3 regions of the Alteromonas sp. AO-Serp genome follow, and region 2 is predicted to be linked to each of the others. Evidence: predicted binding sites of a transcription regulator. Region 2 holds the regulator's gene; each other region holds the start of a gene.
What was found. Region 2 encodes sigma-54, which starts transcription at its own class of promoters, with help from an activator protein. Its sites were predicted from a motif close to GTTGGCACGNNNNTNGNNT; they were not measured.
Positions count from the first base shown of each region.

Region 1 (3,184 bases), on a different contig from region 2:
CTCGGGTAAGTCTGTATCGTAAATAACGGTTTCATCAGCCAGTAAAATAGCTTGGTCTACAATGTTTTTGAGTTCGCGAATATTGCCTGGGAACGGGTAGTTGGTTAGTTTTTCTAGCGCGTTTTTATGAAACCGTTTTTTCTCTTTAGACATTGCCAAAAAGTGAGCGGCTATCAGTGCTATATCTGATCTTCTTTGTCTTAAAGAAGGGAGGTTGATAGGAAAACCGGCAATGCGGTAGTAGAGGTCTTGTCTGAATTCGCCCGTTTCCACCATGTGCTTTAAATTTTTGTGTGATGCACACACCAAACGAAAATCAGCCTTTTTAGACACTGTGCTTCCTACAGGCCGATAAGTTTGAGACTCGAACAGCCGCAGAAGCTTTACTTGTGTTGAAAGTGGGATATCGCCGACTTCATCAAAAAACAATGTGCCGCCTTCCGCTGCTTCTACGAGCCCTTTCTTATTTGTGGTTGCGCCTGTAAATGCCCCTTTTTCATAACCGAATAGTTCGCTTTCAAGCAGCGTGTCAGACATGCCGGTACACTCGATGACAACAAATGGTTTGCCAGCTCGGTGACTACTCGAGTGAAGTGCTTGGGACACCAGCTCTTTACCCGTGCCGGTTTCGCCAAACAGTAGTACTGAAATATCTGAGTTAGCGGCGCGATTTATTTTGTTTAGCATTGCTTTAAATGCCTCTGATTCGCCGACCATCTTTCCTGCTGAAGGTCGGTTTGAGGCAAACGAAAGCTTATCAAGTATTTCCAAGAAACCTAATAATTCTCCGCTACCTTCGAAGATCGGGCGCATGAGGATGTCGCAGTAGCTTTGACCCTCACTGGTGGTATGAACGTGTACTACGCTAGCCGCTCGTCCTGTGGCTTTACTCTCTTGCATGGGGCAATGCTCGCCGCACTTATCGCAAGGTTTGTTGTTGCGGTGAGAGACTTGATAGCAGGTACTAAAGCCAAGCTTTATATCCACAGGGTAGGTATCTCTGTAGGGCTGGTTGACAGCTTCAATAACGTAGCTTGGGTTAATGAAGATTGCGGGTTTATCTATCGCATCTATCATCGCTTGTACTATGGATATATTCATGGGTGGCTGAATATTAGTTTGTTCTAATTTAATTTTGGCAATTTATCATATTGGCATAGAGCTTGTTCATTGTTTGAGACAAACGACAATACTTCGGTAGAAATTCATTCAGTTCCAAAGAGAGTTTTATAATGAAAAATAGCGTAATGCTGGTGGCGATAAGCTTATTGGCAAGTAGTGCTCATTCATTGGCAGATACAGTGACTGCCAATGAGAAAAAAAGTGAAAACAGTGTACAGGAAAAAGTCAAAGAAGCGCGATTACACGCAAAAGCACTGGGAGGCGCGCTAAAGTCACGACTACAGCAAGCAATTCAATCCGGAGGGCTAGAGGCTGGCGTTAACGAATGCCAGATTGCAGCGGCTCCTATTGCTCTGGCGCTTAGTCAAAACGGGTGGGAGGTTGGGCGTACCGCGCTGAAAGTAAGGAACCCAAACAATGCGGCAGATCAATGGGAGCGTGAGCAGTTAGCGTGGTTTTCACAATTACTGACCAAAGCTAAGCAAGACAATTTGGCCCCTAAAAGACCTATTGAAACTTATCAATACGATAGCGAAAGCGGTGAGTTTAGGTACATGATGGCTATTGAACAAGGTCAGGTATGCATGGCATGCCACGGAGCTAACGTGGCACCTTCAGTAAAACAATCCATTCTAAAGCACTATCCCAACGATCAAGCTACAGGGTTCGAATTAGGAGAATTACGAGGCGCGTTCACACTCTCATATACCCCTTAACTTTTCCTTATACTCCACTTTTTGACATTCGGCTAAGCAGCCTTTTTCTTGTGCCATATTTGTCACCTAAATGACAAATATGGCGAATGCATCGCCACCAATTGTTGCGTTGGATCAATAAGCCACACGCTCGGTCGTGGAATAATTTATCTGCACAGTACGAAAATACCGCCGTTTATCGGTAATTGCGCTTAAGCAGCCAAATTACTGATGTATGGCATAAACCGTGCTCTTGCCATGCGGCATATTCACGTGTTCATCACTGAATTTTAAACCACTTTTCTGCTAAGCGTTTAACGCGCACACGAAATACAAGGGAGATAACCCATGAGCGATACGTTAATAGAACTATCGCGGTGGCAATTTGCATTAACTGCAATGTTCCACTTTATATTTGTACCCTTAACTTTGGGGCTTAGTTTCTTACTTGCCATTATGGAATCGGTATACGTAATGACGGGTAAAGAAATTTATAAGCAGATGACCCAATTCTGGGGAAAGCTGTTTGGAATTAACTTTGCCATTGGTGTAGCCACAGGCTTAACCATGGAATTCCAGTTCGGAATGAATTGGTCTTACTACTCTCACTATGTAGGCGATATCTTCGGTGCGCCACTTGCCATCGAAGGCCTAATGGCCTTTTTCCTGGAATCTACCTTCGTGGGGTTGTTCTTCTTTGGCTGGGACAAAATGTCAAAGGTGAAGCATCTGATGGCGACTTGGCTGGTGGCCATTGGTTCAAACTTCTCTGCACTGTGGATCTTGATTGCTAACGGCTGGATGCAATACCCGGTAGGCGCTGAATTTAATTTTGAAGCCATGCGTATGGAAATGACCAGCTTTGCTGAGGTTATTTTTAACCCCGTAGCACAGGTCAAATTTGTTCACACTGTATCAGCAGGTTACGTGACCGGCGCAATGTTTGTGTTGGCAATTTCAAGTTACTACCTGCTTAATCATAAGCATATCGCCTTTGCGCGCCGTTCGTTCGCCATAGCTGCTAGCTTCGGCCTAGCCTCAACGCTTTCTGTGATCGTGTTAGGTGATGAAAGTGGTTATGAGCTTGGTGATGTACAAAAAGTGAAGCTGGCAGCAGTTGAAGCTGAGTACGAAACCCATCCTGCACCTGCGCCGTTTACTGTGTTTGGTATTCCAAACGACGAAAAGCAGGAAACCGAGTACGCCCTTCAAATTCCTTGGGCAATGGGCATTATTGCTACCCGTTCGTTAACCGAAGAAGTAAAAGGTATTAAGGATCTTAAAGAAGAGAATCGCGAGCGTATTCTAAGCGGAATTAAAGCCTATGAAGTACTTGAAGATGTAAGAAACGGCACCGCGACAGCTGA
Region 1 is NZ_JAFLMX010000306.1:12,228-15,411, reverse strand. Features, by position in the region: gene QVA83_RS19765 (sigma-54 interaction domain-containing protein) at 1-1,077, opposite strand, end outside; gene QVA83_RS19760 (Tll0287-like domain-containing protein) at 1,233-1,838, shown strand; gene QVA83_RS19755 (cytochrome ubiquinol oxidase subunit I) at 2,166-3,184, shown strand, end outside.
Region 1: QVA83_RS19760 (Tll0287-like domain-containing protein) is a predicted target of sigma-54. The motif match lies at 1,151-1,169, and genes of this name have one in related genera.

Region 2 (3,184 bases):
CTAGAATTTCTACCAAATCGTCAGGATTTTTAGGTAAGTTTCTCACATCGATACTTACCGCAACCTGATCGTACTCGTCAACAACTGTATGGGTTAAGGTGGGAAGTAAGTTTACAGGGATATTATCAACACAGTAATAACCTAAATCTTCCAATGCGCGAAGTGCGACAGACTTACCAGACCCCGAACGACCACTGATTATTATCAGCTTCACCTACTTTCTCCCTAATACTCTGGTTTTATCACATACGCGTTGTTGAATTAGGCGCCTACTAAACGGTTAATAGGCGCTTAATGTTTAACTTAATGCAGATAGAATATCGTCGCTTGTCGTTGCGCGACGTATTGCTTTAATCGTTTCTTTGTCGCTTAGTTTACCAGCCACGGTGGCCAGCGTTTGAAGGTGTCCTTCGGTCTGTTCCTCGGGAACGAGTAGCGCAAAAAAGATGTCTACGGGTTTCTCGTCAAGGGCGTCAAAGTCGATTGCTGGCGTGCTGGTTACAACAATGGCAATCACTTTCTCAAGGCCCGGCAGGCGTCCGTGGGGCAGGGCGATACCATTGCCAATGCCTGTACTACCCATACGCTCTCGAGCCATCAAACTGTTGAGTATCGTTGCCTGATCAATGTTCTCGTTTTGCTTGGCAGCGATATCAGCGATGATCTCAAGAATTCGCTTTTTACTATTACACTGAACCGCACACTCGGTGCGGTCCAGACTTACGATGGCTTGTATATCCATGCTTAATTAACTACTAATGTTTTTTCAGTTTTTCCTTATGCTTGATTACCTGCCGGTCGAGTTTATCAACCATGCTGTCAATCGCCGCATACATGTCGGTATTTTCTGAGGATGCGAATACTTCAGCGCCACTTAAATGAACGGTCGCTTCGGCTTTTTGATTTAATTTTTCAACGTTCAGGATGACATGCACATTAGAAATGTGATCAAAGTGACGTTCAAGTTTGCTGAACTTCGTATCGACATAATTACGCAAAGAGTCGGTGATTTCGACATGATGACCAGTAAGGTTGATTTGCATATTTCGTCTTCCTTATATTATTAAGCCCGATTAAATAAGGCTTTTGCGTTGGTTCGACGGCGGGATCGACAACGATTCCCGGTACTTTGCTATTGTTCGCCGGGCAACTTTAATGCCTTGTTCGGCCAACAATGAAGCAATCTTGCTATCACTTAGCGGCTTGCTAGGCTTTTCAGCGGCCACTAATTTCTTGATCAATGCACGAATCGCTGTAGATGAACATTCACCACCAGACTCTGTTGCAACGTGGCTTGAGAAGAAATACTTCAATTCGAAGATTCCACGTGGCGTATGCATGTACTTTTGCGTTGTCACTCGCGAAATAGTGGATTCGTGCATATCTACCATTTCTGCGACATCATTTAGCACCATTGGTTTCATCATTTCCGGGCCGTGCTCAAAAAAGCCCATTTGCTGCTGCACAATGCAGTTTGCAACCTTCATTAAGGTTTCGTTACGAGATTCAAGGCTCTTTATGAACCACTTAGCCTCTTGCATGTGTGAGCGGATGAATTGTGAATCGCTACTATTCTTGGCACGGCGACTCATTGCAGCGTATTGTTGATTTACGCTTAACTTAGGCAGACTGTCGGGGTTCAGCTCAACCACCCAACGGCCATTTTTCTTGGTTACTGAGACATCAGGAATAACGTACTCAGGCTCTTTAGTAACTAAAGCACTACCTGGGCGAGGATTCAAGGTTTGCAGTAAACGCATTGCCTCGCGTAGCTGATCTTCTTTCAATCGGCTTTTACGCATAAGCGTACGATAGTCTTTGCTGCTCAGTAAGTCAGAGTACTCTTCAATCAGTTGCTTTGCTTCAGCAAGCCACGGTGTGTCTTCTGAAAACTGGCGCAATTGCACCATCAAACATTCTTGTGGAGAGCGAGAGCCAGAACCAATAGGGTCGAACATCTGAATGCGCTTAAGCACACATTCTATTTCGTCCATTTCAATCGGCTCTTCCATATCATCATCGTTAACCGCTTCTAAAATATCGTCAAGGGTAACGGTTAAATAACCTGACTCGTCAATAGAGTCGATGATTGCTGTAGCGATTGCGCGATCGGTATCCGAGAAATGGGTAAGGCGCATTTGCCAAAGAAGGTGCTCTTGAATATCTTCAGTAGTCTCACCTTGGAAGATTTGCTCGTCGTCATTGGATGGACCCGGAGCAGGCGAAGATGAAGCAGAGTAGTATTCATCCCACGTACTGTCGATTGGCAGCTCATCGGGAAGATCGTTTTTCTCAAGTGCATCGCCGGCTTCTAATGTGTCACTAGATGCAGAAGCAGTGGCCTCAGAGCCGCTGTCATCGTTGTCGATATTGTTCTTTTCTAGTTGCGGCTCGTCGTTACCTTCTTCAACTTCTAATAGCGGATTAGAATCGAGCGCTTCTTGGATCTCTTGTTGAAGATCAAGTGTAGAAAGCTGCAGCAGTTTAATGGCCTGCTGAAGCTGTGGTGTCATGGTAAGTTGTTGGCTAAATTTTAGCTGTAAAGATGGTTTCATCTACGTCTTATTTAAATGCTCTAAATTGAATATACCAGAGCGAAACTGAAAAATGACAATTCGGTTACATTAACTATAGCCTGAATTGTTCGCCTAGGTATACATCCCTTACTTTTTGATTACTTAAAACCTGTTCCGCCGTTCCTTGCGCAATAAGCTCGCCATGACTCACAATGTACGCCTTTTCACAAACATCCAATGTCTCTCGTACGTTATGGTCTGTGATAAGGATTCCAATCCCCCTATCGCGAAGATGTTGTATTATCTTCTTTATATCATTAACTGATATTGGATCAACACCAGCAAATGGTTCGTCTAACAAAATAAATTGCGGTTTTGCTGCCAGAGCGCGGGCAATCTCAACGCGTCGGCGTTCGCCCCCTGACAAACTCATCCCCGTACTATTACGTATATGGTTAATATTAAATTCATCAAGTAGCGCATCTGCTTCTTCTTCTTGCTGTTGTGAATTTAAATCTTTACGGGTTTGCAAAATGGCCATGATATTTTCATGCACTGTGAGCTTTCTGAAAATAGAGGCTTCCTGCGGTAGGTAGCCAATTCCGCGGCGTGCACGCTCGTGCATGGGCTGATGAGTTAGCTCATTGTCGTCGATTTCAATCTTGCCT
Region 2 is NZ_JAFLMX010000240.1:4,229-7,412, reverse strand. Features, by position in the region: gene rapZ (RNase adapter RapZ) at 1-214, opposite strand, end outside; gene ptsN (PTS IIA-like nitrogen regulatory protein PtsN) at 299-742, opposite strand; gene hpf (ribosome hibernation promoting factor) at 756-1,043, opposite strand; gene QVA83_RS16325 (RNA polymerase factor sigma-54) at 1,074-2,555, opposite strand; gene lptB (LPS export ABC transporter ATP-binding protein) at 2,629-3,184, opposite strand, start outside.

Region 3 (3,184 bases), on a different contig from region 2:
TTGGCTCAGCATTTCCGCTTGCACAGGCAGTAAGCCATTGCCGCTACTTAGTAATAGCGAAATTAAGCAAATGTGTCGCGTCATGTAGTGCACGTGTCGTTACCTAATCAATGTGGTTTTGGCTAGCTGGCTAATTCATATAGCTTGCTATGTTTGGCTTATGGATAACCTTTCTAGTTGTATGCAGATGCAAGCGGGCAAAGCCCTGTGCGCAGTTGATACAGCATGAAAGAGTATTCATTAGCATAGCTATAAAAACATAGTAGATAAATCGTACGCATAAAAAAAGCCCGCAGAGCGGGCTTTAGTATAAATTGCTATACAGTGCGAAATTACACGCTGTAGTACATGTCGAACTCAACAGGGTGAGTAGTCATGTTAAGTTTCGTTACTTCTTCAGACTTAAGATCGATGTATGCATCAATCATGTCGTCAGTCATAACGCCACCAGCTTTAAGGAAGTCACGGTCGTTATCAAGAGCTTCAAGTGCCATTTCTAGCGAGCTTGCAACTGTTGGAATTTCAGCAGCTTCTTCTGGCGGTAGGTCGTACAAGTCTTTATCCATTGAATCACCAGGGTGGATCTTGTTCTTAATACCGTCGATACCCGCCATAAGCATAGCAGTGAACGCTAGGTATGGGTTAGCTGTTGGGTCAGGGAAACGTACTTCAATACGACGTGCTTTATCGCTAGTTACGTGAGGAATACGAATAGATGCAGAACGGTTACGTGCAGAGTATGCAAGCATTACCGGTGCTTCGAATCCAGGAACTAGACGCTTGTATGAGTTAGTAGAAGCGTTAGCAAACGCGTTGATTGCGCGCGCGTGCTTGATGATACCACCAATGTAGTAAAGTGCTTCCTCAGAAAGACCTGCGTACTTGTCACCAGCAAAGATGTTTACGCCATCTTTAGAGATAGATTGGTGACAGTGCATACCAGAACCATTATCGCCAACAAGCGGCTTAGGCATAAAGGTAGCTGTTTGACCGTATGCGTGTGCAACGTTGTGAACAACATACTTGTAAACTTGAATTTCGTCAGCTTTCTTAACTAGCGTATTGAATTGGCAAGCAATTTCGTTTTGGCCAGCAGTTGCAACTTCGTGGTGGTGCGCTTCGATAACAAGGCCCATCTCTTCCATAACTAGACACATTGCAGCACGGATATCGTGAGCAGAGTCCACTGGTGGTACTGGGAAGTAACCGCCTTTAACGCCAGGGCGGTGTGCCATGTTGCCGCCTTCAAACTCTTCGCCAGAGTTCCACTTTGCTTCAGAAGAGTCAATCTTGTAGAAAGAACCCGCCATGTCAGTGTGGAAGCGTACGTCATCAAAAAGGAAAAACTCTGGCTCTGGGCCGAAGAAACATGTGTCACCGATGCCAGTTGATTTTAGGAATTCTTCTGCACGACGAGCAACTGAACGAGGGTCACGCTCATAACCTTCCATTGTTGAAGGTTCAACGATGTCACAACGGATGTTTACTTGTGTCTCTTCAGCGAAAGGGTCAACTACGCAGCTTGTTGCGTCTGGAAGAAGAACCATGTCTGATTCGTTGATGCCTTTCCAGCCAGCGATTGAAGAACCATCGAACATTTTACCTTCTTCGAAAAACTCTTCATCAACAACGCTCGCAGGAATAGATACGTGTTGTTCTTTACCCTTTGTATCGGTAAAACGTAAATCTACAAACTTCGCTTCACTTTCTTTAATCAGCTCTAATGCCTTTTCTACTGACATCGTGTCCTCCAGGTTTAATGTAAAAATGCGGAATGATCAGCTTCACTCCAACAGTGGCAAAAGTGAAAGCGATTATCATGCCATCTATATGTATACCGATTTCTGTGGCATAGACGGGCATCTATCACTTCCGTTTGAATTAAATTGCATTATATTGGTGCAATGTTGCACCAATATGGCGTTTTGTGCTCATTTGTACGTCAATCAGCCTAGATTACTTTGTAGCGTATAGCCACCAAATATGATCAATTAGGTGCAACGGGGCTGGTTATTTGTTGAACAAGCGTTTGAAAACCAATAAAACTCGTTTCCATCAAAAAAAAGATGCGCAAACGTCGTGGTTTTTCTGTACAATCCGCGCAAATTTTTCTATCTGCATTTTTTTGCAACAAATCTAACGCATACTCCTTTCCACTGAATTGAAGTAGACGTTGATTTACACAGGCTCTATATAAGCATGAATACCACTGATATTAATAAATTGCGTAACATCGCAATCATCGCCCACGTTGACCACGGTAAGACCACCCTGGTAGACAAACTGTTACAGCAGTCTGGCACCCTTGAATCTCGAGGCGAGCAAGAAGAGCGCGTAATGGACTCGAACGACATCGAGAAAGAACGTGGCATTACCATCCTAGCTAAGAACACAGCGATTAACTGGAACGACTACCGTATCAACATCGTAGACACTCCAGGACACGCTGACTTCGGTGGTGAAGTAGAGCGTGTAATGTCGATGGCTGACTCTGTACTTCTACTTGTAGATGCACAAGAAGGCCCGATGCCACAAACCCGTTTCGTTACGCAAAAGGCATTTGCTCAAGGTCTTAAGCCAATTGTTGTTATCAACAAAATCGACAAGCCTGGTGCGCGTCCTGACTGGGTTATGGATCAAGTTTTCGACCTATTCGACAACCTAGGTGCAACTGACGAACAGCTAGATTTCCAAGTTGTTTATGCGTCTGCACTTAACGGTTGGGCATCACTAGATGCAGATACTAAAGAAGACGATATGACGGCATTGTTCCAAACTATCGTTGACCAAGTTTCTCCTCCTGATGCAGATATCGACGGCGCATTCCAAATGCAGATTTCTCAGCTTGACTACAACTCATACGTGGGTGTTATCGGCGTAGGTCGTGTTAAGCGTGGTTCTGTTAAGCCAAACCAACAAGTAACGGTCGTTACTGCTGATGGCAAAAAGCGCAACGGCAAAGTTGGCTTAGTTTACGGCTACCTTGGCCTTGCTCGTCACGAAGTTGAATCTGCTCACGCGGGCGACATCATTGCAATCACAGGTCTTGGCGAACTTAAGATCTCTGACACCATTTGTGACATCAACACTGTAGAAGCACTTCCTCCACTTACGGTTGACGAGCCTACAGTAACCATGACGTTCCAGGTAAACACCTCGCCGTTTGCAGGTAAAGAAGGTAAGT
Region 3 is NZ_JAFLMX010000057.1:6,621-9,804, forward strand. Features, by position in the region: gene QVA83_RS04965 (DUF4124 domain-containing protein) at 1-93, opposite strand, end outside; gene glnA (glutamate--ammonia ligase) at 333-1,742, opposite strand; gene typA (translational GTPase TypA) at 2,200-3,184, shown strand, end outside.
Region 3: glnA (glutamate--ammonia ligase) is a predicted target of sigma-54. The motif match lies at 1,809-1,827, and genes of this name have one in related genera.